Alloacidobacterium dinghuense: one gene and its partner. The protein of the gene in region 1 binds, or shares a complex with, the protein of each later gene. Links are inferred from orthologs where the notes say so. Each region holds a gene or a part of one and is shown on either strand. Other genes may lie near its edges. The genes, in order: xseB and xseA.

The links.
Region 2: the proteins of xseB (region 1) and xseA are in contact, whole or in part, in a cryo-EM structure (PDB 8TXR), measured with the Escherichia coli proteins. The link is inferred for Alloacidobacterium dinghuense from one-to-one orthologs.

Annotation. Positions count from the first base shown.
Region 1 is NZ_CP060394.1:2,185,913-2,201,257, reverse strand. Bases 4,660-7,524 are described here. They hold xseB (exodeoxyribonuclease VII small subunit), read right to left. Parts: upstream 6,245-7,524; coding sequence 6,074-6,244; downstream 4,660-6,073. Other genes in these bases: H7849_RS08850 (bifunctional homocysteine S-methyltransferase/methylenetetrahydrofolate reductase), read right to left, coding at 6,282-7,524; H7849_RS08860 (YbhB/YbcL family Raf kinase inhibitor-like protein), read left to right, coding at 5,474-6,061; lpxD (UDP-3-O-(3-hydroxymyristoyl)glucosamine N-acyltransferase), read left to right, coding at 4,660-5,326. Outside these bases: replication restart helicase PriA, read left to right, coding at 1-440; H7849_RS08890 (HU family DNA-binding protein), read right to left, coding at 478-750; dcd (dCTP deaminase), read left to right, coding at 925-1,479; H7849_RS08880 (LuxR C-terminal-related transcriptional regulator), read left to right, coding at 1,479-2,144; H7849_RS08875 (lipid-binding SYLF domain-containing protein), read left to right, coding at 2,583-3,278; H7849_RS08870 (lysophospholipid acyltransferase family protein), read left to right, coding at 3,394-4,293; more of lpxD, read left to right, coding at 4,319-4,659; more of H7849_RS08850, read right to left, coding at 7,525-8,204; H7849_RS08845 (hypothetical protein), read left to right, coding at 8,365-9,846; bla (subclass B3 metallo-beta-lactamase), read right to left, coding at 9,877-10,743; bacillithiol biosynthesis deacetylase BshB1, read left to right, coding at 10,885-11,607; H7849_RS08830 (MGH1-like glycoside hydrolase domain-containing protein), read left to right, coding at 11,906-14,644; H7849_RS08825 (adenylate/guanylate cyclase domain-containing protein), read left to right, coding at 14,663-15,345. UniProt on the Escherichia coli protein: Bidirectionally degrades single-stranded DNA into large acid-insoluble oligonucleotides, which are then degraded further into small acid-soluble oligonucleotides.
Region 2 is NZ_CP060394.1:1,176,138-1,191,490, reverse strand. The notes cover bases 4,763-7,635. They hold xseA (exodeoxyribonuclease VII large subunit), read left to right. Parts: upstream 4,763-5,432; coding sequence 5,433-6,839; downstream 6,840-7,635. Other genes in these bases: glmM (phosphoglucosamine mutase), read left to right, coding at 6,843-7,635; H7849_RS04780 (DUF2905 domain-containing protein), read left to right, coding at 5,197-5,421; H7849_RS04785 (potassium channel family protein), read right to left, coding at 4,763-5,111. In the rest of the region: H7849_RS04810 (purine-nucleoside phosphorylase), read left to right, coding at 1-120; udk (uridine kinase), read left to right, coding at 117-788; H7849_RS04800 (phospholipase C/P1 nuclease family protein), read right to left, coding at 837-1,637; H7849_RS04795 (O-methyltransferase), read left to right, coding at 1,812-2,453; H7849_RS04790 (1,9-bis(guanidino)-5-aza-nonane synthase), read left to right, coding at 2,552-3,613; more of H7849_RS04785, read right to left, coding at 3,936-4,762; more of glmM, read left to right, coding at 7,636-8,192; polA (DNA polymerase I), read right to left, coding at 8,224-10,974; tRNA preQ1(34) S-adenosylmethionine ribosyltransferase-isomerase QueA, read right to left, coding at 10,996-12,072; H7849_RS04755 (lysophospholipid acyltransferase family protein), read right to left, coding at 12,258-12,941; H7849_RS04750 (cupin domain-containing protein), read right to left, coding at 13,474-14,028; methylamine utilization protein MauJ, read right to left, coding at 14,239-15,306. UniProt on the Escherichia coli protein: Bidirectionally degrades single-stranded DNA into large acid-insoluble oligonucleotides, which are then degraded further into small acid-soluble oligonucleotides.

The DNA of each region.
Region 1 (15,345 bases):
CAGGCAGAGGTGAACTGCCCGGCAAGGTTATTGTTCAGACATACCACCCGGGCCACTACGCGATTGAGTGTGCCGCCAAGCACGATTTCCATGCTTTCGTTGAACGAGAGTTGAAGTACAGACGGTGGATGCACTATCCGCCCTTCGATGTGCTGGCAAATGTCCTCATTCAAAGTCAGCATTTGGAGGAAGCCGCCGGATGGGCTTCCTCTCTCGGGCGATGGTTTCAGCAGACGCAGTTGACTGGCGTACGTGTGCTTGGTCCAGCTACTGCGCCGATCTCCCGAATCAAGCGCATTTACCGCTTCCACCTGGTGATGAAAGCAGAAAAGCGCCAGGTTCTCGGAAACGGGCTGCGATCTGTGCTGGCACATGCCGAAGAAATTGGGATTCCGCGTCGAAGTTTGATTGTGGATGTGGACGCAATAAGCCTGATGTGAGGCTGCCTCGCTCCAGACAGGTTTTTGCAGCAAAAAGTCAGGAATCGAGAAGGTGCAGTTCCTTACCAGGCTTGAAGCGGACCGCCTTGCCTGGGGTTATGGTTACCTCCGCGCCCGTGCGTGGGTTGCGGCCAATGCCGGTTTTACGGGGACGTACATTAAAGACTCCGAAGCCCCGCAATTCGATGCGGTCGCCCTGAGCGAGAGCCTTTTTCAGGCTTTCGAAGACCGTATCCACCGCCGCTTCAGCTTTGTTGCGCGGCAGGCCTGTGCGTTCGATGACGTGATGGATAATGTCTTGTTTTATCAACGCGTTCACCTCTATTTCTTAGGCATTGCCGCCGGGATTCACGGCTACAGGGATACTAGAAAGCTTTTCCTGTGTTGTCAATGCGCTAAATGACTCATAAGATGCGCATTTTGAGTGGATTATTCAACTTTTTTTGATTTCGCGATACGCTTAAAGAGCATGGTGAGGAGTTGCATGTCAATTAAGAGCGACCGTTGGATTCGGGAACAGGCCACAAAACACCAGATGATCCATCCTTTTAGCGAAAAGCAAGTAAAGGAAGGGGTTATTTCGTACGGGTTGTCGTCCTACGGGTACGATTTGCGGGTTTCTGACGAATTTAAGATCTTTACAAACGTAAATAGCGCTATCATTGACCCCAAGGACTTTGACGAGCGGTCTTTTGTGACGGTGCAGGCCGAGTCAGTCATTATCCCCCCAAACTCATTTGCACTGGCGCGCTCTGTTGAGTATTTCAAGATTCCGCGTGATGTGTTGACTATCTGCGTAGGGAAGTCAACCTACGCGCGTTGCGGGATCATCGTAAACGTAACCCCATTTGAGCCAGAATGGGAGGGTTACGTGACCTTGGAGATTTCAAACACGACGCCTTTGCCGGCGCGTGTGTATGCCAACGAAGGGCTCTGCCAGATTCTGTTTTTCCAGTCCGATGAGGTGTGCGAGATCAGCTACGCTGATCGTCGCGGGAAGTATCAGAAGCAACAGGGAATTGTTTTACCGAAGTTGTGATGGAAGAGAAACGCATTTACGCGCAGCGCCTGCGAGTGGGCTTGTTTGCTGTGGAACCCATTCGTCGAGAAGGCCTGCGCAGCATACTTGAAGAAATTCGCGGCATTGAGCTTATCGATGCCGGTCTTGACGGTTTGTTGGTCGCAGAATCGCTGGATCTTGCCGTAATCAGCCTGATGGTCCGCTCCGAGATCCTCACAACCATCGAGCGCCTGAGAGCTGCTACGCCTTCGATTCGCATCATTGTGATGAGTGAAGACGGTGATGATGAGAGCGTGATCGCGGCGATTATGGCTGGCGCGAAGGGCTATTTGCTGGATACAGCCACGCCCGATGAAGTCTCCCGCGCGGTCGAACTCGTGGCTAGCGGCTCGATTTGGGCGCCAAGGAGAACGCTCTCGCTGTTGGTTGATCGAATGATCGATGGCGGGACCATCTCACCACGCTCTGCCCCACAATTCACCCACCGCGAATTGGAAGTCCTGCAATTGCTGGTTTCAGCTCGCTCTAACAGGGAAATCGCCGAAGCTTTAGGAATTGAGGTACGTACGGTTAAGTCATACGTAGGACGCATGATGCGGAAGGTTGGCGTGGGAAACCGGATTGCGCTCTCAATTCATGCCGCCAAGCATGCGCTGGGTGGCGGTCCTGGTCAAAACAGCTGATATTCGTTCGAATCGGCTACTTTCAACTCCCTAAATCCCCTTATTCAGGGCTTACTTAGGTCCATCCTACCTCTGTTATCTTGCGGGTCTGTCGGGAAAGCCGTAAAACCCTATTAGCAACAACGCAGATCTGGGGAACGGGGCTGGCCTGTGCAGATCAATGCACGGCCACCCCATTTTTTCTCTTCTTTATCTCCCCATCCCTGGTCATCTTGTCAATTTGTCAATCTTTGATCCACAGGCTCTTTCCCTGCCCTGAATTTTACGTCTACGTTGCCGTTGCAACTCAACCCTAGACGAGTGCCCTGCATCACAGTGTCTGAAGCGAAGAACGTGTTTCCCAGTTTCTTGACGCACACAGCATTCTGCTGAAGGATGAGAGTCGGCGTCGATTTGGCGAAAGATCAAATATCGACCGTAGGGAGAAAAAGAATCAACATGAAAAAGCTATTTGCGCTGTTGTGTGTTGCAGGAATGTCTTTACCGGCGCTTGCAGCCAGCGATAAGGCGGCTCTGGATACGCGTCTGGAGAATGCAAGGACCGTGATCGATGAGATCATGCAAACTCCGGACAAGGGAATTCCCGACTCGATTGTGAAGCAGGCAACCTGCATTGCCGTTGTGCCCAGCCTCAAGAAGGGCGCCTTCATTGTGGGCGGACAGTATGGGCAGGGCGTCGTCACCTGCCGAACAGGGCGTGGCTGGAGCGGTCCGGTGTTCATCCGTATGGCGGGCGGTTCATTTGGATTCCAAATCGGCGGCGAGGGGACAGATCTGGTGCTGGTTGCGGTGAACGACAAGGGCTTGCAGGATCTGTTGAAGAGCAAGTTCAAGATTGGTGGGGATGCTTCTGCAGCGGCTGGACCGGTGGGGCGTACTGCGCAGGCTTCGACCGACGTTACGCTGCATGCGGAATTGCTGACCTATTCGCGCACCAAGGGACTCTTTGCCGGCATCGATCTGGACGGGACTACTGTAAGCCAGAATACCGATGACACGACGACGTTCTACGGCGGGCCGCATGCCTTTGATCAAGTCCTGAAGGGAAATGTGCTGCCACCCGAAGACTCAAGGCCGTTTCTTCGCACGATTGCCAAATACTTCCATGAGTCACAACAGCAGTCAGGCGAATAGCCATCTTTGATTGCAAAATAGAAGAGGGGCCGCGCCAGCGGCTCCTTTTCTATTTCATCCCTGCTGCAGCCTTACGAATTCCTTTTGCATTTACACTGACAATTAATTTTCGTTCATGCAAGAGAGCCTTGAGTTCGCTGTCGTCTGGGGATTGGTCCGTCTGCTTCGCCTGTTGCCGGGCAACGTTGCGCGGGCTGTTGGAGTTGGCATTGGATTGCTGGCGTTCCGCATCGTACCCAGGCTACGGAGTGTCGGGCTCAGGAATCTGGAACTGGCATTCCCAGATTGGAATCACAAGCAGCGATATGACGTCTTGCGCAACCTTTATCGTCATCTGGGCTGGCTGCTGGCTGAATTCTGTCAGATGCCCCGGTACACACGTGAGAATTCGCGATCCTTTCTTCGATATGATGGGCTGGATCGCTATCTGGCTGCCCGCGATAAGGGCAAAGGCGTGCTCATCGTTACTGGCCACCTGGGCGCGTGGGAACTATCGAGCTTCTATCATTCGCTCATGGGCTATCCCATGAGCATGGTCATACGGCGTCTTGATAACGCTCGCGTGGATGGACTGGTGAATCACATTCGTTGCCTCCACGGGAATCGCGTGCTGCACAAGGATGACTTTGCTCGGGGATTGTTGGGGGCGATGCGTCAGGGCGAGACCGTTGGCATTCTGATGGATACAAATATGACTCCGCCACAGGGTGTCTTTGTGCCGTTCTTTGGGAAGCCTGCTTGCACGGCGTCAGGTCTTGCACGGGTGGCGTTGAAAACCGGAGCCGCGGTCCTGCCGGGATTTATGCTGTGGGAGAAGGCCGAGCAGAAATACGTGCTGCACTTTGGTGATGAGATTGTTTTTGACCGCACCGGTGATGACGAAGCGGACACCGTTACGAACACTGCCAAATGTACAGCGGCAATAGAAGCGTATGTGAGGCAGTATCCTGATCAGTGGCTGTGGGTTCACCGGCGATGGAAGACGCGCCCAGAGGGCGAGCCTCCAATCTATTGACCGCGGAAAAATTTCGGACGAGTTCATGCTTCAACTGAGGGAAATTGCAGCGTCGATTGGCGCGGATCTAGTGGGATCGAATGGTGTCGTGATCCGGCGCGTGACAAGTGCTTCGCTGGCTGATGCCGATTCGCTTGTCTTCGCTGAGGACGAGTTGACGTTACGCGAGGCACTCGAATCCAAAGCAGCAGCCGTGCTGGTAACGGAGGAGTTGTCAATACACGCAGGTGGCGCGAAGCCATTGCTGGTGATGCGACAGCCTCGTCTCGGATTTGCGAAGGCAGCGCGTTTATTGCGTTCTTCGCAGGAAAAGACCGGAGTGCATCCAACCGCTGTGATAGCCCCCACTGCTGTTCTCCATAACGATATTTTTGTTGGTCCGTATGCCGTTGTAGAGGATGATGCGGAAATTGGCGAAGGTTCGAGCATTGGTAGTGGTTCAGTTGTGGGCGCAGGGGTGCGCCTTGGGAAAAGTTGTCGGATATATCCGCGTGTGGTTCTGTATCCAGGGGTTACCCTGGGCGAGCGTGTGGTAGTCCACGCCGGCGCTGTACTGGGTGCGGATGGCTTCGGCTACGTGCGCGATGCCGCAACGGGTGAATACCTTCAGTTTCCACAGCAGGGAAAGCTCATCATTGAAGACGACGTTGAGATTGGCGCGAATACCACCATCGATCGCGGCGCACTTGAAGAAACGCGCATCGCATGCGGCGTGAAATTAGATAACCTGGTCCATGTCGGACATAATGTACGCGTTGGAAAGAACGTGGTGATCGCGGCGCAGACTGGCGTTTCGGGCAGCAGCGTCATTGGAGATGACGCCATCGTCGGCGGTCAGGTGGGGATTGCCGATCATGTTGAGATTGGCGATAAGGTCATTCTCGGAGCGCAGGCCGGAATCCCGTCACGCAAGAAGATTCGTGGCCCTGGGATTGTTTTCTGGGGTACACCAGCGCGGCCAATCAAGGACTATCTTAAAGAGCTAGCCGTGCTCGCCCGGCTGACTCGGTCGTCGAAGAAGAAGGAAGACTAGGATCTTGGCCATTGTCGTCATCGGCGGACACTCACGCAATATAGGCAGGACTTCGGCCGTTGCCACCTGATTGAACGATGATGTGGTGAGTTTTGCGCAGCAGCGCATAAGCCGCACGGCTCATAACAAGAAAGGAAATCTATGGGAATGGGAAGACGATGGGGCATCGGGCTTCTTCTGTTCCTCTTGTTGGTCATCGGCTCTCTTGCTGCATGGTTGCTTTATTGGAGAGGGAAGCGCGGCAGGGACATCGTCGATGCAGGGACAGTGCCGGTCCTTACTGTCACAAGTTCGGATTTTGCCAACGGCGGCATCGTTCCGCCGAGATTTACATGCGATGGAGGTAATCTATCGCCCCAACTGTCGATTTCTGGGCCGCCGGCGGCTACTAAGAGCCTGGCATGGATCGTCTATGATACCGATTCTCCAGTGATCTTCGTGCACTGGGTGGCCTTCAATCTCCCTGCAGAAATGCGCGATTTACCTGAAGGCGTCTCATCGCAAGCAGAAAGCCTACATGGTGCGGTGCAGGGAAAGAACGACTTTGACAAGATCGGCTATGGCGGCCCGTGTCCGCCGGGGAAGAAGCCTCATCACTACGTCTTCAATGTTTATGCGCTCGATACTCAGTTGCAACTCCACGAAGGTGCAACCCCAGAGGACGTAGTTCAAGCTGCAAAAGGCCACGTGCTGGCTGAAGGCAAGCTCGTAGGAGTGTATACACGCCGCCAATAGCGGCTTTCAAGGTTATTTCTGCGGTGGGAACGGCTCTGCTTTCATCGAACCGTCGCGTTGCTTCATGAGAATCTGCACTTTGCCTTCGGCTTGATCCAGATGCTCCTTGCAGACCGCGGAAAGACTCATGCCCTCCTCGAATAATCTGATCGATTCCTCGAGGGGAAGGTCACCGCGCTCCATCTGTTCCACAATCTTTTCCAGCCGCTTCAATGATTCTTCAAAGCTTGACAACGCTTGTTCCCTCGGTGATGTCCTGTTTTGTCACTGTGACGTTGGGGAGCACGGCAGCCAACACTTCGGCGGCAGACGTGTAGCGTCCGAAGGGTGCGCTGACCTGGACGCCCTGGACCATCGGTCGTGCCGTTTCCAGCATTTCCTGGGCGATACGAATACCCTCAGCGCGTGCAGTCTCGGGCGACGCTGCTGACTGCATCCGCAGCATGATGGTATCCGGTACGGCGACGCGCAGATCGTTCTTCATGAATTCAGCGTTGCGCAGACTGGTGAGCGGCCAAATGCCGGCAATGACCGGAATCCGGAAGCTCTCGATACGTTTGAGAAATGCTTCGAGGACCCGCAGGTCGAAGACGGGCTGCGTAATTGCGTATTCCGCGCCAGCCTCCACTTTGTAAGCGAACCTCCGGACTTCGTTATCAATATCCGGCACGCCGGGATTGGCGGCACAAGCGATGGTAAAGCCGGTGGATGCACCGATAGGGTTGCCACCGATGTCGAGTCCGTGATTCAGCCGGTTCACTATGTTTACTAGCCCGATCGCATCCACATCGAAAACTGCGGTTGCGTCGGGATAATTGCCAAGCTTCGGCGGATCGCCAGTCAGGCACAGGATATTTCTCAGACCGATCGATGATGCGCCCAGCAGATCGCTTTGAATGCTAAGCACATTCCGGTCGCGGCAGGTGTAGTGCAGGATCGTCTCGATGCCGGTCTTCTGCTGAATCTGAATGCAAAGACTTTGCGCGCTCATGCGTGCTGAGGCACGCGGAGAATCCGGCACGTTAATAACGTCGATGCCAAGGCCGGCGAGCAGACTGGCTCCGGCAAGCTCTTTGGAGCAGTCAATGCCCTTTGGCGGAACAATCTCAACCATCGCCACGAATTTGCCGTCGCGAATGAGTCGTCCGAGGCTTGAGCGTTCGTCGATCGGTGGTGGAGGCGTTTCTGTCACGATGGGCGCGCGCGCGGTATGTCCTGCGCTGCTTTTCTGCGCCTCCACAGCGCGTGTCGCAGACTTCATCGCGCGAATGTGATTCGGTGTGGTGCCACAACAACCGCCAATAATCTGTACGCCCGACTTCAAGAACTTTCGCGTGAAGCTTGCCATGTACTCTGGCGAACAGAGATAGATATTGCGCCCGTCTACAGCGCGAGGCATGCCCGCGTTCGGCATCACGGCAAGGGGAAGGTCGCTTGCGCCAGCCATGCATTCAATCGCAGTCAGAACCGTCGCCGGTCCTGTGCTGCAGTTCACGCCGATGGCGTCTGCGCCCCAGGACGCCAGCTTGGCTGCCGCGACTTCTGGAGTAGCGCCATCAAGGCAATGCGCCTCTTCATCGACGGTGACGAGAGCCATCACGGGCAGATCAGGCGCGATTTCGCGCGCCGCAAGAAGAGCTTGCTCGGCCTCGTTCAATGCGGGCATGGTCTCGATCACCAGCAGGTCTACGCCAACACCTGGACCGCCAGCAATAAGGCCCTGAATCTGCTCGGCAAATGCAGCGCGAGCTTCTTCAAGGGATGTCTTGCCCAGAGGTTCAAGATGAATGCCCAGCGGACCGACAGAACCAGCGACCCAGGCCATGCCAGCCTGTTTGTCTTTCAGTTGGTTAACTGCTTGCCGCGCGATGCGTGCTCCAGCCTGATTGATCTTTGCGACCTGGTCCTGCAGCCCATAGCGAACCAGCCGGAATTGGTTTGCGCCAAAAGTATTGGTCTCAATGACCTCGGCGCCGGTTTGCAGGTACTCTTCGTGAATGGAACGAACCAGTTCAGGTTGCGATAGATTGAGTTCGTCGTAGCACCGGTTAATAAATACACCGCGAGCATAGAGCATTGTGCCCATAGCGCCGTCAAATATGACAGTGCGGTTGCCAAACAGGTTGTGAAGACGGTTTGTCATTGGCCTTCTAGTCATGCTAAGGCACTTGCGTCGAGAGCGCCAGCGGGGAATCAGTTGCGATACGCTGAATCATGTTGACGTGACAGACTACAGTACGTCTGCTTTGTTATACTTGGCTTTCCCACGAACTCCGTAGAAGGATCGGTTGAGGTCTCAGGATTTGAAGAGAAGAAGTCTGCTCTCAGTTGTTGGATTAATGTGCTCCGTATCGTTTTTGACCGCTTGCGGCAAAAACTTTTACTTTGCCGGCCGTAGCCTTCCACCCAGCGGAGTTCTCAACCGCGTTATCGTAGCTGTCCAGAATCCCAGCGCTCTAGCCAAAGGCTCCCTGTTGTTCGACGACGCGTTGTATGACATTCGTCACGCCTTCAACAACGTAAATCAGACGTTTTCGATCAGCGGATTCTCAGGCGCTCTTCCGGTCACCATCCAGAACATGCCCGAGCAGCAGGTAGGCGCGGTGTTTTCCATTGGTGACGGGAGCCTCACAACGGTGAGCTATGCCTCGGAGAAGGTGCAGTCGACGACAGCAGCCGGCAACCTGAATGGAGTCTCGCAAAGCATCTTCATCTCACGTGATCTGAACTACATTTACGCAGCTTCGCAATCTGCGCATTCGCTTACTGTGGTGGATCACGGCGCAACTTATACGCTGAATGTTCCCGGTGTCTATCGCGTTTCCATGAACCCGGGAAATACGGTGGCGCTGGCTTTTGTGCAGAATACCGATGATGTATATAGCATCGTCCATCTCAATTCGGACCAGCAGCAACAGGCGATCAACAATCCCCACTGGAATCCGGGTCTGACGAATCCGCAACTGCAAAACACGCAGCCAGCTCAGGACTGCGAGCCGCAGAATCTTCCGGTCTACTGCGTGTTTCCGGTGAGTTCTGCAGCCAATGCGGGCACGATCACGAATCCATCCTCTACACCGACGGCAACGTTCGATCGTCCTGTCAAGGCGGTGTTTTCATCTGATGGTTCCACCGCATATGTTCTGAACTGCGGGCCGGAGTGTGGTGGCACGGCTTCCGGCATTACGACCCTGCCGATTACGGGGGCCTCGCTGAATCCCTCGGGAATTGGAGCCAGCGGCATTGCGCTGGTAGCCGCAAGCAACATCGCAGTCCCGGGCGGAGCGACCAACGGTCTGTTTAGCGGCAGCACCTTTTATGTAGCGGGTCAGCAACTGCAGAGCGATGGTCTGCTGGCCGGCAATCTTTCGATTGTGAACACGACCACCGGACAGGTGACTGGTCAATATTCAATCAGCGACGGTACCCACAACAAGATGGCCCTGGCTGATAATGACACCCTTTGGATCGGTTCGTATCAGTGCCAGTCCGGTGAACGCTACAAGCTGAGCCAATCCACCGCACCGGGAACTCCCTTTGGCTGCATTACGATGTTCAACACCTCGAACAACTCAGTCTTGGTGGAGTCGTTCAAGGGCGACGGCACTGGCATTGCCGCTGTGACCGGCCTGAACAAGGTCTATACGGCGGAGGGTGGTCAGGTCTACATCTACAACACGCCGGACGGTTCGGCCCGCGACAACACGAACGTGACGGTTACGGGAACAGCGTACGACGTGGCCTACATGGATGCCGCCAGCGACGGCGATAACACCACTTACTAAGGCATCATCCAGACTAACGAGGCGCGAAGATTACATCGCGCCTTTTGTTTGCTGCTTTTTCAACTCCATATAGAAAGCTTGCTCCCGATCGACCACATAGCTTTTGTAGCCTTGAGGATCGATGAACGGGTTAGCCCCGGCTTTGCCAATGCGCGCAAATTTTCCAGTCATTCCATAGTAGCCACCGTGCGCCCCTAGAAAAACATCACACGGCAACGAATTTAGAACACGGAATGTGCGCTCGTAGTCCTGCGCAATCTGTGGATACGCTGCGTTGTTCACAAGTTTGTATCCGGGATTGACATTTGGACTACCGACGATGACTACGTTATAGGTCTTGCCTCCATCGGCGACCTTGAGCGTCCATGTTGTGCAGCCTTTGGTATGGCCTGGTGTCAAATGTGCAACGAGCGCAACGTCCCCTAAGCGCACTTCATCACCATCGTGCAGAGTGCGATCGACCTTTGCAGGCGGATAGAACATGTCCCTTGATTTGCCGTATTGAAAATCACTTCGACCGCCGTCTTCGATCTCAGGAACGTCAGCGTCCATCACCATGTATTTCGCGCCTGTTAGTTGCTTGATAAGCGCGCTTCCCGCGCAATGATCGATATGCGCGTGGCTAATCAGCAGGATCTTGATATCGCTGAAACGAAACCCCAGATCTTCGACGCTCTTCTTAATCTGCGGTACTGAAGTTGTGAGGTTGCTATTGATCAAGATGTGGCCTTGCGGGGTAGTGATTAGGAACACGGCCAGGTCCTTGCTACCGACGTAATAAACGTTGCCAATCACACGATGCGGTGGAAATGAATCGGTCCAGTCGGGTTTGGTCTGCGCAAACAGATTGCCTGCAAGGAAAAAGGCGAGAGCAAACAAGCGAATAAGCATAGCCAACAGCATTACATTGGCTACCGTGCTGTCGCTATCGTCCGCTTCCAGAAACTAATGACGTTTTGTGTACCTGCTGCAAATCAGTGATACAAAAGCTTGAGGGGAAAATGTGAGCGTTCGAAATGAACGCGCTCTGTCTTATAAATGCCAGAAAACTCACTCGCCGATATTCTTGCGATTGCTGCGCATCGCGACGACGTAGAACAGACCTGCGGCGGCACGCTGCTCAAGATGAAAGCTCTAGGTTGGCGAACGGCGATCCTTGATTTGACACAGGGCGAAGCAGGAACGCGCGGTTCAGCCGCAGAACGCGCGGCTGAAGCGGCCGCTGCAGCGCGCATTCTCGGCGTGAGCTGGCGGCAGGCGCTGGATGTTCCAGACGGCCGAGTTGAGAACATCTATGAAAACCGGGTCAAGATAGTTCGCATTCTGCGCGAAGTTCGCCCACGGGTCGTGATTCTGCCCTATTGGACAGGACGGCATCCAGATCATTACACGACATCGACTTTGGGTTACGAAGCTTGCTTTCTTGCAGGGTTGGCTAAGCTCGATACGGGAGCACCGCCTCATCGCCCATTCAAAATCCTTTACGCCAGCCTCTACGCTGACGTGCGGCCCACTTTCGTTGTAGATATAACCCCATACATCCAGCAACGGCATCTGGCTCTGATGGCATACAAATCGCAATACCAGGATCAAATGGCTGGCAGTGGGCTCTTTGTTCCTGAAGAAGAGATCCGCGAACGCACCTTTTCGGAAGCGCGACACTATGGTTTACTAGGCGGGGTGCGTTATGCAGAGCCATTTGTACAGAAGGAAGTTGGGTTGATCGACGATCTCCTTCACATTCCTGTGCAATCAATGTGATTGAGACCCTATGCCTATTCGCCGGACATAGCTGCAAATAACTCACAAGACTGTCAACCATGACAATTTACTCTGGCCTTATCAGAGATAAGGCACTAGTATGCCGGGAGAAAGGCGTAGCACCCAGATGGGTACGTCTTTCGTTATAAAAGGCTTCTCAGTCGCTCTCGCAACCGTAGTCAAAGTGAAGCGAGCGCTGAGAGTTCAAGGCGCTCTTTCGTTCTTCGGTGTCCGCACTTGTTCGAGCCACGAGCAAGCGGATTTTGCTGCAAGTCATGTGTGCAGAGAGAAGGGAGATATGGGCACAGCAAGCGGTCAATCGGCGTCAACTCAGGAACGTCCTGTCGAAAAGATAACAACGGTTGGAATCCCAACGGCCGAAGGTACCGCTGAAGGTCGCCGACTCCTTGAAACGCATGGAAAGCTGCTCTGGCGGCGCTGGGGGCCGTATGTCAGCGAGCGATCTTGGGGGACTGTGCGCGAAGACTACAGTCCGAACGGAGCCGCTTGGGACTTCCTGTCTCATGACGCGGCACGGAGCAAGGCTTACCGTTGGGGCGAAGACGGCATGGCCGCGATCTGCGACCGCTATCAGTTGCTGGTGTTCGGGCTTGCATTGTGGAATGGCAAAGATCCGATTCTAAAGGAGCGGGTCTTCGGACTGACGCCGAGTGAAGGCAATCATGGCGAAGATGTAAAGGACTATTACTTCTATCTCGACAGCACGCCGACGCATTCGTACATGAAGTATCTGTACAAGTACCCTCAGGCACGCTATCCGTTTGAGTGGCTGCTGGATGAGAACCGCAGGCGCGGGGGGCAGGGATTCGAGTTCGAGCTTCTGGATACCGGCATTTTCGAAGAGAACCGTTACTTCGACGTGTTCGTGGAATACGGCAAGGCGTCTGCCGAGGACATGTGCGTGCGGATTGAGGCGATAAACCGCGGACCGGATTCCGCTCCATTGCATATCCTTCCGCAACTTTGGTTTCGCAATATCTGGGGATGGTCTGATCGTCGCGGCGCAACGCCGGTGATCAGTGACGGGCCCACAGCAGAGGGAACGATTAGCCTCCTTGCCGATGACGCCAAGGCTGAGCGACTCAAGAATCTGCCCTTTGATTATGAGCTCGGCAAGCGCTACTTGTATGCGCAGGCGGATGGCAAAGCACTCTTTACCGACAACGAGACGAATGCACAGCGGCTATTTGGGATTCCGAGCGCGTACCGCTACTTCAAGGATGCATTTCACAGTGCGGTCGTAAACGGCGAGCAGGATGCGGTGAATCCAAACCGCTCGGGAACGAAAGCCTGCCTGCATTACGAATATCTGGTTCCGGCGGGCGGCTCGGTAGTTTTGCGGCTGCGGCTCACGCCGGAGATGCTGAATTCCCCACTAGAGGACGTGGATAAGATCATCAATCAGCGGCGCGCAGAGGCCGATGAGTTTTATGCGGTAATTCACCCACCGAAGGCAACCGAAGATGAAAAGCGTGTTCAGCGGCAGGCTTTTGCAGGGTTGCTCTGGTCGAAACAGATTTATCTGTTCGATGTGAATGAGTGGTTTGACGGCGATAACCCGAAGTATCCGCCGCCGGGTTCGCGGCAGTTGATTCGAAACAAGCACTGGAGACACCTCAACTCCATGCGCGTCCTGTCAATGCCGGACAAGTGGGAATATCCGTGGTTTGCGGCCTGGGACCTCGCTTTTCATACGGTGCCGTTTGCGCTGATTGATCCGGAGTTCGCGAAAGAGCAGCTCTTTCTCATGTTGTTTGAACAATTCCAGCACCCGAGCGGGCAGATTCCGGCTTACGAATGGGAGTTTTCTGACCTGAATCCTCCGGTGCATGCCTGGGCTGTGTGGCGCGTGTACAACATGGACAAAACACGTGCTGGAAAAGGTGATCGGGAGTTTCTGGAGAAGTGTTTTCATAAGCTGCTGATCAACTTTGCATGGTGGGTTAACAAGGTGGACAGCGCGGGGAACAACGTCTTTGAAGGCGGTTTCCTGGGGCTGGACAACATCACGGTCATCGATCGCAGTGAGAAGCTGCCGGGTGGTGCGGTGCTCGAGCAATCGGACGCTACGGGTTGGATGGGGATGTTCTGCCTCAACCTGATGCGCATTGCGCTGGAACTGGCGAAAGAGAACAAAGCATACGAGAGCCTTGCGCTGAAGTTTTTCGAGCACTACATCTACATTGGTGCCGCCATGAAGAATATGGGCGGACGAAAGTATTCGCTCTGGGATGAAGACGACGGATTCTTTTACGATGTGCTCCGCTTCCCTGATGGCAGCTTCAACAAGTTCCGCGTCCGCTCACTGGTTGGGATCGTTCCGCTTTACGCTGCGGAAACACTGAAGCTCGACGATATTGAGACCTTTCAAGAATTCAAAACTAACTTCCTGTGGTTTGTGAAGAATCGCAAGCAGCTGACTGATAGCTGTTGCCATTACATTGAGCGAAAAAGACAATACGAACTCACAATTGTGGATGAAGGTCAGATGCGGCGTATGTTGATTCGTCTTCTCGGATCTGAGGAATTTCTCTCCAACTATGGCGTTCGCAGCTTGTCGAAATACCACGGTGAGCATCCCTTTGTTTTTGGAAACAGCGAAGTGCACTACGATCCCGCGGAGTCGAACAATAAGATCAAAGGCGGCAATTCAAACTGGCGCGGCCCGATCTGGTTTCCAACTACTTTTCTGATCATTGAGTCGCTGCGGACGCTTGGCGCGGGCTACGGCGACGACTTCAAGCTTGCGATTCCGGGCGATCCGCGCGGGGAACAGAACCTGCTTGAGATCGCAGGCGAGATCGCCAACCGCATGATTTCCATCTTTACTCGTGGCGCGGACGGAAGAAGACCTGTTTACGGCGGGACAGCGAAGTTCCAAGAAGATCCATATTGGAAAGACCTGATCCTGTTTTATGAGTTCTATCACGGCGATAACGGAGCGGGGCTGGGAGCGTCACACCAGACTGGTTGGAGCGCTCTGGTGGCGGCTCTGATCGAGGACTGGAGGCGGTGATAGGGTAGCGGAGGCGTTATGAGGAGGTTTGGGCACTGGAGCATTCGTTACAAGCTGCTGTCGCTTCTTCTGTTGTTGGGCGTGATGACGTTCGCTGTGACGGGAACGATTGCCTATATCAAATACCTCAGCGCTTTGAAGAACGATGTGATGAACCAGCTCACCGGTGTCACTCGTTCCAAAGCATTTCAAATCCAGGCATACTATCGGACGATTCATAACCACACCGAAACTCTCAGTGATGACAGGATGTTCATCGAGGCGATGCGGGAATTCCGGGCAGCATACCGGAAAATGGATGATGCTCCGATTCCGGCAGATGCTCTGAATGCGGTCCGCGAAGACTATCAGAACCACTTCTATCCGGACATGCAGAGGCTCAAGATGGCAAGGCCCCGGGTTGAGGATTACCTGCCGTTTACTCCTGCAGCGCTTGAGCTGCAATACCTCTATATCGCGAAAAACCCGAACCCTGCAGGCCGCCGCGACCAGCTTGCTGATGCTGGAGACAATAGCGATTACAGCAGGGTACATGAGAAATACCACGCCACGTTCCAAAGTCTTATCAATAAATTCGGCTACTACGATCTCTATCTGATCGACTATGACACCGGGCGCATTGTCTATGAGGTGAGCAAGGACCGAGATTTCGCCACAAGCCTCAAAGATGGTCCGTACCGGGACAGCAACTTGGCAAAAGT
Region 2 (15,353 bases), 1.0 Mb from region 1 along the record:
CAGACTGAGCCACTGAGCCACGAAGAAGTTATGGAAACAGGACGCCGCGTATCGGCGAAGTTCACGCAGTTGCTCACGGCGCTGATACCTGCCATACAAGGGAAGACCGGCGGCACATGAACGGAACAAACAACGGCCCAGTTGTTATTGGCATAGCAGGATGTTCAGGCTCCGGGAAAACGTCCCTGGCGCAAGAATTGGCGCGCGAGTTGGAAGGCACTCACTTTCATCTGGATCACTACTATCACGATTTAAGCCATCTTTCTTATGAAGAGCGATGTAAGCAAAACTTCGACCATCCCGACGCACTTCAGTCCGATCTGCTTATTTCGCAAATCGGCGAACTTGCATCGGGGCACAGCATCGCGCTTCCGCAATATGACTTCTCAGCTTACACGCGCATTCCAGGAGCTTCTGTAACCATCTATGAGCCGCATTTCCTGCTCGTGGACGGAATTCTCGCACTTCACTACGAGGGCTTGCGGCGCCTCTATCATCTCGGCGTTTACGTCGATACTCCGGACGAGATTTGTTATCAGCGGCGCCTCGCACGAGATGTGCGGGAGCGCGGACGAACTCAGGAATCCGTGGCAAAACACTATGCCGAGACGGTGCGACCGATGGCAGAGGAGTTTGTCAGGCCCTCTGCTCAATATGCCGACCTGATTGTCGACGGGACGTCCTCATTCGACTGGTCGGTAGAACAGGTTTTGAGCGTGCTGCGAAAAAAGCAGCTTCTCGCAGCACATGACATGTTTGTGAAGGATGGATTTGCCGGTCACCCATAAATGGAGACCGATTACTCGTAGTGGGCCTCAGGTACGGGTTTTGCACTCTCAAGCCAACGCTGAGTAGATGATGTCTCGCAGCATGCTCGCGCCTGCGGCGAGGCGTTCAGAGGTAAACTGCTTCGCTTCCGGAGTACCGGCGCCATCGAATCCATGCGTCTTATCGAGCTGGTATACACGCTCGACAAGTGTGCTTGAATGCCGCAGATATGACCTGTAGTTATCGAACTCGTCGTCGACCGGATGTATCGCCGTCAGCAGCGGCTTGACGTCCGATTCCTTGATGTTGGCTCCGAGATAGACGCCTTCAAATTGCCAATGGATCTTGTGGTCGGTGGTGTATCCATTGGGATTGTCTTTGTTCACCCATCCGTTGTAATTCACCGTGGTATGAAGCGGCTGCGAACCGTCTCCAACATAATGACCAAGCCAACCCGCATAAAACAAAATGGCTGCTTCGACCGGTTTCGTGTCCTCGTGTTTGGCGCTGAGATCGCGATACTCTCGCATCGCGGACTTAAGCCGCTCCCACACTTCGTTTGTGATGTATGGTTGAAAACCGATGCGTTCCGGACGAAGATCACGCGCCTGTGCCTGATGCGTGAGACTGGCTGCGTAGGCGGAAGCGATAAAATCGTAGCGGCGGTGCGGCAGCGGCTGAATCACATCCGCCAGTTCCATGTCGATGAAGTGCTCTGGAGCCTGCGCGGCATTCAGTTCAGGCTCGGCAGGTGAGCGCCAGCGGTCGGGCTCCGGTCCCAGGTACTCTATCTCGTCGATCGCGGCTTGCGTATGCATGAAAGCGGGCATATCGGCAGGCAGGCTCTCTGCGGCTAGTTTGTTGATCATGCTATGCCCTACGTTGCCCCAACCAAAGGAAGGCGGCACGACGACCAAAGGCAGAAGGACACTAACAGCAACGTGACGCAAAATTCGAGCGGCATTGATTCTCTCAATGCGAATATAAACGTCGGTCAGATGACATAAAGGACAGTCTCAACACGCGCATTTATCATCGAAGAAATGCTCTTCCGCAAAGAGAAACTGAAACAGGAACACAAAGTCATGCTGCAGGCAGAACGCGCTGCTGGAGCGCTGCTGCCTGAATACCACCGCGCCACTCCTGAGTGCCCTCATCCTGAACGCTGGAGCATGTACGACTCGATGACTGCCGAGGCGGAGGTTCTGGAATTTCTCCGGACTCTGATCACTACGGTGAAACCAGAATTGGTCGTCGAAACGGGAGCTTTCCTGGGGGTCAGCACGCTGTGGATCGCTGAAGGGCTGAAGCGCAATGGCTTCGGCAAAATCACCAGCTGTGAGTTGGATCCTGTCGTCTTTGCTAAGGCTCAGGAAAAGGTTGCAGCTTCCGGCCTTTCTGAATGGGTTGAATTGCGGAACGAATCGAGCTTGGAGATGAAGATTGATGGCCGGATTGACATCCTCTTCAGCGACAGCGACATGCCGATCCGCGAACCCGAAGTGAGACGTTTTCTGCCACAGGTCAACCCGCAGGGACTCATCTTGCTGCATGATGCGAGTTCGCACCTTAAAGTGGTTCGAGAAGCCGCACTGCGGTTGGAGGCAGAGGGACTACTGTCCGTCGTACTGCTGCCAACTCCGCGGGGTCTGGTGATCGCGCAAAAACGGCAAGGACGGAGATAATCCAGAATTTCTTCGCCTTAGATTCGCCATTCCGACCAACAGAAATTAACACAAATCGCCTGTAATGACGCGGGTTTTGTTGATATTCTGAAATGGCTATGCCTACGAAACAGGAACTTCTTACCAACCCTATCCAGCACATCGATATCAAGCAGCACAATGTCGTGGCGCTGGTAGATGCCATGGAACACATGGCTTATAGCTCCCGTGATCTCCACCGGGCAGCTTCGATTTATGAGCGGATGCTTCGCGATAAGGATTGCGGCGTCATCCTCTGCCTCGCCGGCTCGCTGATCAGCGCAGGCTTGAAGCAGATTTTCATCGATCTGGTACGCAACAACATGGTCGACGCCGTGGTTTCCACCGGCGCGAACATCGTCGATCAGGATTTCTTTGAAGGTCTCGGCTATAAGCACTGGATTGCCGACGACATCCTCAAGCAGGGCACGGAAGACGGGATGCTCCGAGAGCTGATGATCGACCGCATCTATGACACGCTGATCGACGAAGAAGAGCTGCGCATTTGCGACGCGACCACAGAGAAGATCGCCGATTCGCTCGATCCCCGCGCTCATAGCTCGCGTGAATTTATCCGCGCGATGGGTGCCTACCTCGAAGCCAACGGCAAGACTCCGGCAAAGGGTGGCGTGGATTCCATCGTCTACGCGGCTTACCAGAAAGATGTGCCGATCTTCTGCCCTGCGTTCAGCGATTGTTCTGCCGGATTCGGCCTTGTAGCGCATCAGCACAAGCGTCAGGACAAGCCGAAGGTTGCGATCGACTCCGCGAAGGACTTTTACGAGATCACGCAGCTGAAAATCGCGAACCCGACTACGGGTCTGCTGATGATCGGCGGCGGTGTGCCGAAGAACTTTGCGCAGGACATTGTGGTTGCTGCGGACATCCTCGGTACCGAAGCGCCGATGCACAAGTATGCCATCCAGATCACGGTCGCTGACGTTCGCGATGGCGCCCTTTCTTCAAGCACGCTTAAGGAAGCCAGTTCCTGGGGTAAGGTGGACACCACCTTCGAACAGATGGTTTACAGTGAAGCAACTTTGGCTTTGCCGTTGATCACGGGTTACGCTTATCACAAGAAAGCGCAGGAAGCGCGGCCCGAGCGGCGCTGGGCGCGCTTGTTAGAACCGGTCACAGCCTGATTTCAATCTAACTTGGAAAAAGCCGCGAGATGCTCGCGGCTTTTCCTTCGCGGGAAGATCGGCCTCCCTGCTCAACTATCCACTTGCGGGATAAGATTTGATTCACTCTCCGACGGAGTTTTCTGCCACGTTGTTCGTGTTCTCATCCATCGGTAGTCTTTATCTGATTTGCTTTCTCTGGTTCCGCTCATTATGCCGCGCCGCCATTCGCTCCTACCAGTCAAGTGTCGAACAAACACGTACCTCGAATCTTATTCCCTTTGAGCGTGTCTAAAGCTGCACGTCCAGAAAATGCACTGAGCGGTTAAAGAGGCCTATCTATTCAAAAATGATGGTGTTCTTCATCGAAGAGTAACGCGCGTGCATTTTCCGCGGCGCTCTCGTCTAAAGTCCCTGCCTCTGCGTCAGCTCGAAGTTTTGCGACGGAAAGCCAATTGTCTTTGTGGGGATGTTCAGACACCCAAGGTGGAAGATCCATACAAAGATAACGGCTAAGCGCCTCGGCATAGCCTTCATAAAGTTGCCGCATCTGACGCAGTCGTACGGATGAGTGAGCATCACGGCAGAGTCGCACGCCGGACTGGCACATCTGGTCATATACCTGCCCAAACTGCTTCTCCGTCAACCGGTCCGGCATGTCTTTGACCGGTTCCAGCGAGAAAACCTGAGCCAGATCAACAAGCGCATGCCGCGCCATAGCAAATGTAAGCTGTGCCTGTCGCGCTGGCCGCTCCTGCACTCCGGATATCAGCAAAGCACAGGTATCGAGGATAGCAGTAAGCGCGCCAATCCAGCTCTGATGCGTATGTTGGGAACGAAAATAGCAAAGCAGAGGATAGGAAATATGACTCTCGAGCAACTCAGCGGACCAGCGCTCCCACTCTTCCAGTAAAACGACCAACGCGGCATTTCCACCATCGAAGGCATGCCGGTGCAGAAGCTCGACCGCGGTCGGCGGGGAGCCGGCACGAGCATCAAGCAGAGCAATACTGACCTCACGCCGCGAAAATGCCGCATACAGGACCGGGAAATAACCGATCACCATCGCGACAAATCCCAATCCCATTCCCGCTTCGAGAATCACGAAATCTCGGATGAGGTACTGGCGCGGCACCACATCTCCCAGGCCGAGTGTGAAGAGCGTGGTCCCGCTGACATAGATGTCGGAGCGCAAACCAACAGTGCGGCCAAGTGGATCGGCAAATGGTGAACCGAACCCGTAATAGATGAGCGCAAAACCCAGGACCAGAGCACTGGCCCACACAACGATCAGCAATACGAGCGAAAGCGGACCGTAGAAGCTCAGCATGGTCTCGCGCTTGCGTTCGTTCTTAATCTTATTAGCGAACCCTGACCAGGGCGCCCAAGTGAAGATGTAAAAGACTCCCGTGATACGAAACCTGCCCGTTGCCCGCCTCGGCAGAATCACAGTCTGAAACGCATCAAGCAACGCCAGGACCAAACACGCAATACCGGCAATCAGGCTCAAAATCTGCACGTGCTTCTCACTTTCTCGTGCGCTTAGAAGAGCAGGAATTATGGGTCCGCGTCAACGATGAGCGAGGCTGTTCTAAACTGGCAACATGAATGACTTTGGCCGCATGCTTGTGGGCCTTGGGCTGCTATTTCTCGTTGTTGGCAGCTTGATTCTTCTACTGGGCAAGACCGGCATCCCCTTGGGCAGATTGCCCGGAGATATCACGTATCGTGGCAAAAATACGTCCTTCTATTTCCCCTTGGCCAGTTCCATTCTGATCAGCATTTTGCTTTCGATTGTCTTCTACCTCATTTCGCGCTTTCGGCGATAAACTAAGCTTTTGTGAATCACACAGCATCAGAATCCGATCCGCAGCTCGGCTTTATCTTTGAAGCACCAAAGACGGAAACGCGACGCATCTGGAACGTCGCAGAGCTCGTTAGCGAAGTGCGCACTCACATCGAGCGCGCTTATGCAGATCTTTGGGTGGAAGGAGAAATCTCCAACCTACGCCCGGCGCCGTCGGGGCATGTCTACTTCACCTTGAAAGACGGCGATGCGCAACTGCCGGCTGTTCTTTTCCGAAAACAGTCTTCGCTTCTCCGCTTCCGTCCGGAAGATGGTTTGCACGTAATGGTCCGCGGTAAGATCTCGGTCTATGAACAGCGTGGGCAAATGCAGATTGTTGCCGAATTCATGGAGCCGGTCGGTGCAGGCTCCCTCCAGATCGCCTTTGAGCAACTAAAAGCGGGGCTGCAGCAGCAGGGCCTTTTCGAACAGGAGCGCAAGAAGCCGCTACCGGCGTTTCCCAGGTGCGTCGGAATCATTACTTCTCCGACGGGCGCCGTCATTCGCGATTTTTTGAACGTAGCCGGCCGCCGACATGCAGCGTTGGATATTTTGCTTTATCCGGCTTTAGTGCAGGGGGAAACTTCTGCCGCAGAAGTCGCTGCTGGCATTACCTTTTTCAACCGCAAGCGCAACGTCGATGTAATCGTGATCGCCCGTGGCGGCGGATCGCTAGAAGACCTTGCACCGTTTAATTCCGAACTTCTCGCACGCTCCATCGCCGAGTCCGAAGTGCCGGTTGTCTCGGCCATCGGCCATGAGACGGATTTCACGATCGCAGATTTCGTCGCCGACCTGCGTGCTCCCACTCCGTCCGCGGCAGCTGAGATTATCACCGGCGCGCTACACAAAGTGGAGGAGCACGTCGAGCAATTATCGCTTCGACTTGATCGTGCCTGCCGCTATCGCCTGATGCAGGCGCGTGACAGCTTCGCCCGGCTCGATGTGAATACGTCATTTGCCCGCCTGCGCGAGGGTTTTGCGCGTCGTCAGCAACGCGTGGATGAATTACGGTTTCGCATAGAAGTAGGGTGGAATCTGCTAAACCGCATGTTCTCGGAACAATTGCATCTGCTCACAGCGCGTCTCCGACGGCAAGACGTTACACATCGTTTGCAGTTTTTGCGCGAACGGCTGACGACTCTCGATAGCCGCCTTGCGCTGTCGCAGCAGAACCTGGTTCGCAATTTATCGATCCGGCAACAAAATCTGGCACGGCAGCTGCATGCTTTGTCACCACTTGCCGTTTTGAATCGTGGTTATGCGCTCGTGTTCGATGAGGCGGGAACACTGATCAAGAGCGCGTCTAGTCTGACGCCGAACCAACGACTCGTAACACGCCTGGCTCAAGGAAGTGTTGAGAGTCGCGTAATAGAAATCACTCCTGAAGGCACTTCGTAACTTATGAGAAAACTTTTCGGCACTGATGGCATTCGCGGCGTAGCCGGTCAATCGCCACTCGATCCCAAAACCATTTACGCGGTTGGGCTGGCACTCGCGCACCAAGTAAGAGCAAGCAATAGTCATCCGCGCCTGCTCCTTGGCATGGACACGCGCGAATCGAGCAGCTGGATTGCAGCCGCGCTCAGCGCTGGCATCGTCAGCGGGGGGGCTAAGGTCGAGAGCGCCGGCATCATCACCACTCCGGCTGTTGCGTATCTTGCGCGAACGCATGGCTTCGATGCAGGAGTCGTGATCTCGGCGTCTCACAATCCCTGGCAGGACAACGGCATCAAAGTCTTCGGCGGGAACGGTTATAAGCTTCCCGATGAAATAGAACTGCGCATCGAAGAAGAAATATTTCGCCAGTTGGAAAATGTAGCTGCTCCTGACATTTCCTCTCTGACTGCGCCAACAGTCAATCCTCGCTTTCGCGCGGACTACGAAGATTTTCTGCGAGAGGCCGTTCCTGATCTCAGCCTCGACGGTTTACGTCTAGTCCTCGACTGTGCGAATGGAGCGGCATCAGCAATAGCGCCGGAACTGTTTGCTCAGCTTGGCGGAAGAATCGATCTCACGCACATCTCGCCGACTGGCCGCAACATCAATGCGACTTGTGGCGCCCTTCATCCGGAAGTTGTCGCTGCCGAAACGAAATCACTCCGCGCAGACTTGGGTGTGACCTTCGATGGCGATGCCGATCGCGCCCTGTTTGCCGATGCCCACGGCAATGTCGTAAATGGAGATGCCGTGCTTCTTCTCGCCGCGCGCGATCTCTTGGCGCGCAAGCTTCTCAAGCGGGGACTGGTTGTAGCTACAACCATGTCGAACATGGGCCTCGAAGCAGCACTGCGTAGCGATGGCATTCTGATGCTGCGTGCTCCCGTAGGTGACAAGTACGTGCTGGAGCGCATGCAGCAGGAAGACGCTTCACTTGGTGGCGAGCAGTCCGGCCATATTCTCTTCCCGCACCTTGCGACTACAGGCGATGGGCTTCTGACCGCGCTCGTCGTGCTCGACATTATTCGCCGTGCCCGAAAACCGCTGCATGAACTCATTGCGGATCTGAAAGTCTTTCCGCAGGTCATCGTCAATGTCCGCGTGAAAGAGAAAAAGCCGCTGGAGGAAATTGCAACCGTCAGAAGCACAATTCGTGAGGCAGAAACAGAGCTTGCAGAAAATGGACGCGTCGTCGTGCGCTATTCCGGAACGGAAGCACTGGCTCGTGTCATGATCGAAGCTGAATCTGAAGAAGCAATGCGGCATCATGCCGACCGCATCGCCGGTGCGATCCGCGAAGCGCTCGGCGCATAACTCTCTCAGCAGGGACCTGAAGGCACCGGCGCTATTTCAGGTCTCGCCAATTTGGTCCCAGTCCGCAATCAGCAACGATGGGCACCTTCAATTCAACGACGTGCTCCATCTCGTGCTTAACCATAGCCTGCACCTGATCCGCTTCGTCTTCAGGCACATCGAAGAGCAATTCATCATGGACCTGTAAAGTCATCACAGTACTCAATTTCTCTTCAGCGAATCGACGATCGATCCGGATCATCGCCAGCTTAATCAAATCCGCTGCTGTTCCCTGCAGTGGGGTGTTGACAGCGGTGCGTTCTGCAAATCCGCGGAGATTGGCATTGCGGCTTTGAATATCCGGGATGGGCCGCACGCGTCCAAAGATTGTCTTCACCCGCTGGTCACGCCGAACTTCCTCGAGCAAATGATCAATGTAAGCGCGCACTCCCTGATAGCGTGCAAAGTAAGTGTCGATATAGAGTCTCGCCTCGTGCTGATCGATGCCAAGTTGCTGTGCTAATCCAAATGGTGAGATTCCATAAACAATGCCAAAGTTCACGGCTTTGGCTCGATTGCGGGTCTCCTTGCTCATCTTGTCTACGGGAACACCAAAGACCTCGGAAGCAGTCAACGTGTGGATGTCTTGTCCGGTCTGATAGGCGCGAACGAGCAAAGGATCGTCGGAGAAATGCGCCATCAGTCGTAGTTCAATCTGCGAATAATCCGCCGAGAAGAGAACCCGGCCCGGCGCTGCGATGAATGCAGCTCGAATCTCGCGCCCTAGCTCAGTACGTATCGGGATGTTCTGCAGATTGGGATTCGTCGATGATAACCTCCCCGTGGCTGTACCCACTTGATTGAACGTCGTATGTACGCGACCTTCACTATCTGCCAGCAGAGGCAGCGAATGCACATAGTTCGACTTCAACTTGGCGAGCTGCCTGTATTCAAGAACCAGTCGCGGCACCTCATTGTGATCGGCAAGTTCTTCGAGCACATCTTGCGCAGTGGAAACTACCTTACCTTTGCCGTACTTGAGCGGCTTGGGCAGGTTCATTTTGTTAAAGAGCACATCACCGAGTTGCTTTGGTGAGTTGATATTGAAGCGATGTCCAGAGCGCTGGTAGATCTCCTCGCCGACCCGATGGATTTCCGTCGAAAGCCGTTCTCCCATCCGTTGTAGAACACCAGAGTCGATGCGGACGCCCGCTTCCTCCATGCGCAGCAAAATGGGGACCAGCGGAAGGTCGATGGTTTCGTAGGCCTGACGCGTTTCCAATGCATCCGCTTCACTGCGCAAGACTGGAGTGAGTGTCTGCACCGCGTGCACTGCTTCGGTGAGTTCATTTTCTCCCGTTTCTCGTAAAGGATGATTGCTGAAACGCGCCGCAACATCACTCAACCGATGAGAGGCGTGGGTCGGATTGATGAGATACGAGTAGAGCATCAGGTCGTCAAGCGCATTCCTGAGTTGCACACCTTGATGCTCCAAGGCACGAAGAGCACCTTTCAGATCGTGCACACGCTTGGAAATAGACTCGTCTTCAAGAATCTGCTTGATGGCACTCAGCGGAGCCAGCAACGCCTGTTCGGTGTTGGCGGCCACAGCAATCCGCAATTCCTGTTTCCCTGAAGAAGTCGGCTCTGTTGTTTCGGCCAGATCAAGAAGCGACATGGTCTTGAATTTCGGCTCGTTCTCCTCAACGCTCTCTGCTTCCTTCTCGCTAACCTGCTCGGCTATCGTTTCCAATTCGGATGTTGGCAAAGCAAATGCGAAGCCGTTTTGGCGTGCTTGTGTAATGAAATTTTCAATCTCTTCCGTTGAAGGGTTGAGCACATGTTCGACCGGGTGCTCCACTTCAGCCGGAGCAAGCTCCTTCAGCAAAGTTGTGAATTCAAGCTCAGTGAAGAGTTGGCGGCAGGCGCTCACGTCGTTTGGCTGCGTTCGCATCGCATTCAGGTCGAGTTCAAGCGGCACTTCGCAATGGATCGTCACCAGTTCTTTGCTCAGTAGGATGTTGTCGCGGTTATTCTCCAGCGATTCGCGATAGGTCTTGCGCTTTACTTCAGATGCTCGATCGAGAGCTGCGTCCAGAGTGCCAAATTGCTGAATGATTTCAACAGAACCCTTGTCGCCGATGCCGGGTGCGCCGGGGATGTTGTCGATGGAGTCGCCGCGTAGGGCCATGACATCAATTACCTTTTCGGGTGGCACACCGAGCGTTTCTTCGACTTTGGCGCGGTCGAGAACCATGTTGTCTTTCACCGGGTTCAGGACTTTTACGTCGTCGTTTACCAGCTGCAGCATGTCCTTGTCATTCGAGACAACGTAGACTGGGTGGCCTTCTTCTGCGGCCTTCTTTGCTAACGTACCGATGACGTCATCCGCTTCGAATCCTTCGGCTTGCAGGATCGGAATGTGGAAGGCTTCGAGGGCGCGTCGGATGTAGGGGAGTTGCTGCTTCAGGTCCGGCGGCATTTCGGTGCGGTTGGCTTTGTAGCCCTCGTAGTCGATCTCGTCGAAGGTCTGCGTCTTGATGTTGAACTTGCGGATCTTGGTCATGGCGCGGGCCCGTTCGTCACGGAAGACCTGTCCGCTGATGTCGAAGACGGCGGCAAAGTACTCTGGCTGGAAGTCGCGGCGCAGCTTGTTGATCATGTTCACGAAGACGTAGGTGGCTGCTGTTGGCACGCCTTTGCGCGTGGACATGGGCCTCTGACGCTGCATCGCGTGGTAGGCACGGAAGATGAACGACATCGAATCGAGCAGGAAGACAGGCTTTTTATCGGAAGAAGACATCGAATTCGAGTCTAATTCTTTTCACTGCTGCGGCGCTGACGACAGGAACATGCAGTCGCCGTAGGAGAAGAAGCGATAGCCTGTTTCGACGGCGTGTTTGTAGGCGGCGAGAACGTGCTCGCGTCCGCCAAAGGCGCTCACCAGCATAAGCAGTGTCGATTGCGGAAGATGGAAGTTGGTCAGGAGTGCTTCGACGATGCGGAATTCGTATCCGGGCGAGATGAAGATGTTCGTAGCTCCAGAGTGTGGTTCGAGTCTGCCGTCCCGGGCGATGCTCGCGCAGTGTTCAAGCGTGCGGACTGTGGTTGTTCCTGCCGCAACGACTCGGCGGCGTTCGCGTTTCGCTGCGTTGATGGCTTCGGCGGTGGTTTCCGGAAGTGTGTAGCGCTCGGTGTGCAGATGAATGTCTTCGACCTTGTCGACGCGGACTGGCTGGAAGGTTCCTAGTCCTACGTGCAGTGTTACGTATGCGATTTGGACGCCTTTTTCTGCGATTTTTTGCAGAATTTCGGACGTAAAGTGCAGTCCTGCGGTCGGTGCGGCGACTGATCCCCGCGACTCGGCGTAGACGGTCTGGTAGCGGTCGCGGTCTGCGGTTTCGTCCTGGCGGTGGATGTAGGGCGGCAGGGGGATGTGGCCCAGATTCTCCACGACTCCATAGAAGTCAACGACCGGCTCGAAGCGGATCGTTCGTTCGCCGAATTCGCCGTGGGCGATGACTTCAGCGCAGAGGGCGTGATCGCCGAAGGTCAGCTTCTCTCCGGTCAGGACTTTGCGTCCAGGGCGCGCGAGAACTCTCCATTCCCATTCGCTGATCTGCTCGGTGAGCAGGACCTGGATGCGTCCGGTGGTTTTGTGGCCCTCTTGCGTGTGCAGTCCAGCGCGGTGTGCGAAGAGGCGCGCGGGAATGACCCGGCTGTTGTTCAGGACCAGCACGTCGCCTTCTCGGAGCATCTCCGGGAATTCGCGGAAGTGGTGGTCTTCGTAAGCTCCTGTCTTGCGGTCGAGCGTTAGCATGCGTGATGCTGCTCGGTCCCCGAGGGGTTTCTGGGCTATGGATTCTTCGGGAAGGTGGAAGTTGAAGTCGGAGACTTGCACTCAGTTGATTTTATCTGCGCTACGTTTTAGCTCTTTTGAGAGAAAAGCCCTGGGCTAAAGCCCTTTTCTCTTCGTCCACTTATTCACCGGCCTGAAGGCTGGTGCTTTTACCGGGCCTTGCTTGCGCAAGGCTTCGCACGAGCTTTGCTCGCGCGGGCCCTTCGACTACGCGCTTCGCGCTCCGCTCAGGATGATATCTCGGAGGAGAGGCGGCGCTCGGCGTTCAGTCGTGCTCGTTCGATGGCTTGGTTCAGTTCTTCGCGCTTGGCTTCCAGCGTTGTCGCGTCTGCATCGAAGGCGGGAGGCGCAACGCTGCGCGACCAGCTTACGATGACCCTTGAGAACGGCTTTGGGATGAGGAAGCGGTCCCAGGAATTCAGCTTCCAGGCTCGCTCGGGCAGGAGGTGGAAGCTGCTGATCTGCTCCTGCGTCATCTGCGCCAGCTTTACGGGACCCATCTTGGTCTGGTAGATGGGGCCTCTCGGGCCGTCGGCGGTGAAGACTACCGGCAGGCCGGATTCGAGGACTTGCTGGAGGGCCAGCAGTCCGGCTGCTCCTCCGCGGGAACTGGAGCCGCGGACGGCGTCAAAACCCAGGATCGAGAGAGTTCGGGTGATCAACTCGCCGTCGAAACTGCGGCTGATGAGGATGGAGCAGCGGAACTTGCGGAAGTACCATCCGCAGGGCAACGTACACTGGTGCCAGAAGCAGAAAATTCCCTTCGCTGGCGGCGTGGCCGGGATGGCTCCTTCTTCGGCGATGACCTCGAAGCGCAGAGTGATGCCGATGGCAGCCAGAATCGCGGCGGTGAGGCGCGGGACGATGGCCAGCGCGATCCGCTGCGGGAGGGTGAAGTCTTTCCGGGTCACGCTCCTGATTCTACCTACCCCCTCCCCCCGCCCTCTTTCTTTTCGCTCCTATATTTTTCAATGACTTAGAGGGGGATCATCCCCTGATATCCTTTTGATTCTATTAGGCTTAGGTGCTTTCTAGTGTTTTCAACAACTTAGCTGGGGATCGACCTTCCCGGCAATAGAAAAGCCCGCCATCGGCGGGCTTTTTCTCCTCTATATCCAGAATAGCAGTTCTGGCAAAATAACACGCCAAATTGCTTGTCTTTTATGTGCTTTATTTTCTTTGATTTGAAAATTATTTTGCTGATCATCCCTTGACAAAGGAGAAGGCAGGAAAAGCCCGGGGCTGAAGGCCCCGCTCTTCACCGCCGTCCTGCTTCGCAGGACAAACGGTCCAACTCCAACCTCATTCAAAGGAATCACCACTATTATTTTGCGGTTGGAGGGCTTGACACGCGGTGGCCGGGTAAGGGGCAGATAATGTTCTTTGATTGAGCCGATCGACGGGATTTAGTCGCTACGCTTTCCAAACTCAATGCCAAGCTGATCAGCGGAATTCCGTGTCGTATTTTCTAAGGGCAAGGTCCTTGATCTGTTCCCTGGTGAGTTGTTTTGCGGGCATGCCAGGCGGGCTGCAGGTGTCACGGAAAAAGCCGTCCAGGCCTGCGGGCGACACGACCCAGAGCAGGAGAAGTTCGTGATCGGGATTCTCGAATCCATGCCAGGTGTTTCTGGGAATGTATATCGTTGAGCCTTTTTCGAACGGATTACGCACATCGTTGAGGAGGACCGTTCCACTGCCTTCGAGAACGTAGAAGTCTTCGTCCATCTTGAAGTGCCGGTGGGTGGGAATTCCGGTGCCGGTCATCACCTGCTGGGTTCCCATGGCGAGTTCGCTGGAACCGTTGGCCGCGCCGAATTTGATGAAGATGTTGCCGTGGTCACGGAAGTGGATGAGATGTTCGCCTTCGGTGGCGTTGAGTACAGAAGCTTGTAGCGCGGTGGCCTGGGCGACGGCGATGCCTTGCGGTAAGACCTGGCTGATGCCGAGGCTTCCCAGGCGGAGGAGGATGGATCGGCGTTGATGTGCGAAGGTGTCCATGGCGTTCTTCTCTGTGACGAGTATCGCCTTATTTGGTCGCTTCGTCCTTTCGGACTGCGCTCCAGCCTGCGGCAGCGAGGTACGGCTCTTCGAGCCGGTTCTTGTTCACCGGCCTGAAGGCCGGTGCTTCTACCCCTTTAATTTTGTGCACGTCTTCGACGGCGTTAACTCTCTTAACGTACGCACCTATGCTAGCGCTGTCAGGATCAGTCAAGAGGAAGTCCCGAATTCACCTGGGAATTCAATTTTGAGTAATAGACGTACCCATATTCGGAGAAGCGGAAGCCATTTCGTTACAGCATTGACATCTTCCAACCTATCAGCAACAGTCTCGATCTTACCGGACCGCATGAGGGCATGTGCGACTCGATCTCGAAGTGGTTCGAGGTATTGCCCTCTGATCGCTTTGAATCTTTTTCCACGCGCTTCAGCTGGAAGAATTTGATCCATTGTAAGATCGTCGTCCCAATCTGTCCGCCACGGGTAAAGTAACCCGAGAAGGCCTTTAATTGCTTCTCTTGAGAGAGGCACGTCCTCAGAGTATTTTCGCGGTTGTTCTCCCCGAGTTTTTGCCTGTTTTGCATTATCGCCACGACGCACATAAATGCTTTCTGCGATTTTGTAAAAACAAAGAAACCGATAGAACGAGCTATTGGTATTCATCCCTTCCCGATAAACGCTTGCATAATGGCGGAAATCCTGGGAAAGGGCTGCGGTATGCCCCGCGCCTGGGGTCATCTCCACATACGGAGCGTTAAGGCGAAGCATATCGGTGTGAGTAGTAAGGTCAGTCACCTGGATTGTTTCAATTAGGACTGGAACATCAAGCGTTAGTGACCAAGAACTCAGAAATGGGGTCAATGCTTGGTAAGCAACAGACTCGGCGTGACGATAATCTTGAGCGGGAAGATTCTCGACAACAATTTTGCCAATGTAACCATCATCGTTGATGACGCATTTGAATTCGATCTGCCAGCTGTCACCTCGAGTTTGCAGAACCATACCCACGATATCTTCATCGGACGTTCGCTGTGAAGCAGGTTTACCGATACCTAGATGGGAGTCACCTACTACGTTTGTCAAAAAGGAGGGCTCTCGTTCCGAAAACTTCAATCGTCCTGGCCTAGCCAAGAGGAATTGAACTCGGAATCGACCAGGAACGCTGATTGGGCGTGAACCAAGAGGAAAATCGGTAGTTCCAAACAATACAAGCATTTTTTGCTCCTCTCCTGGTACGCCACGCATCCGTATTCTCTCGGTACTGCTAAACGACGCCATGCCGGATCTCCTAATTGTTGCTATAGACAAAAAGTGATTCTAGCGAT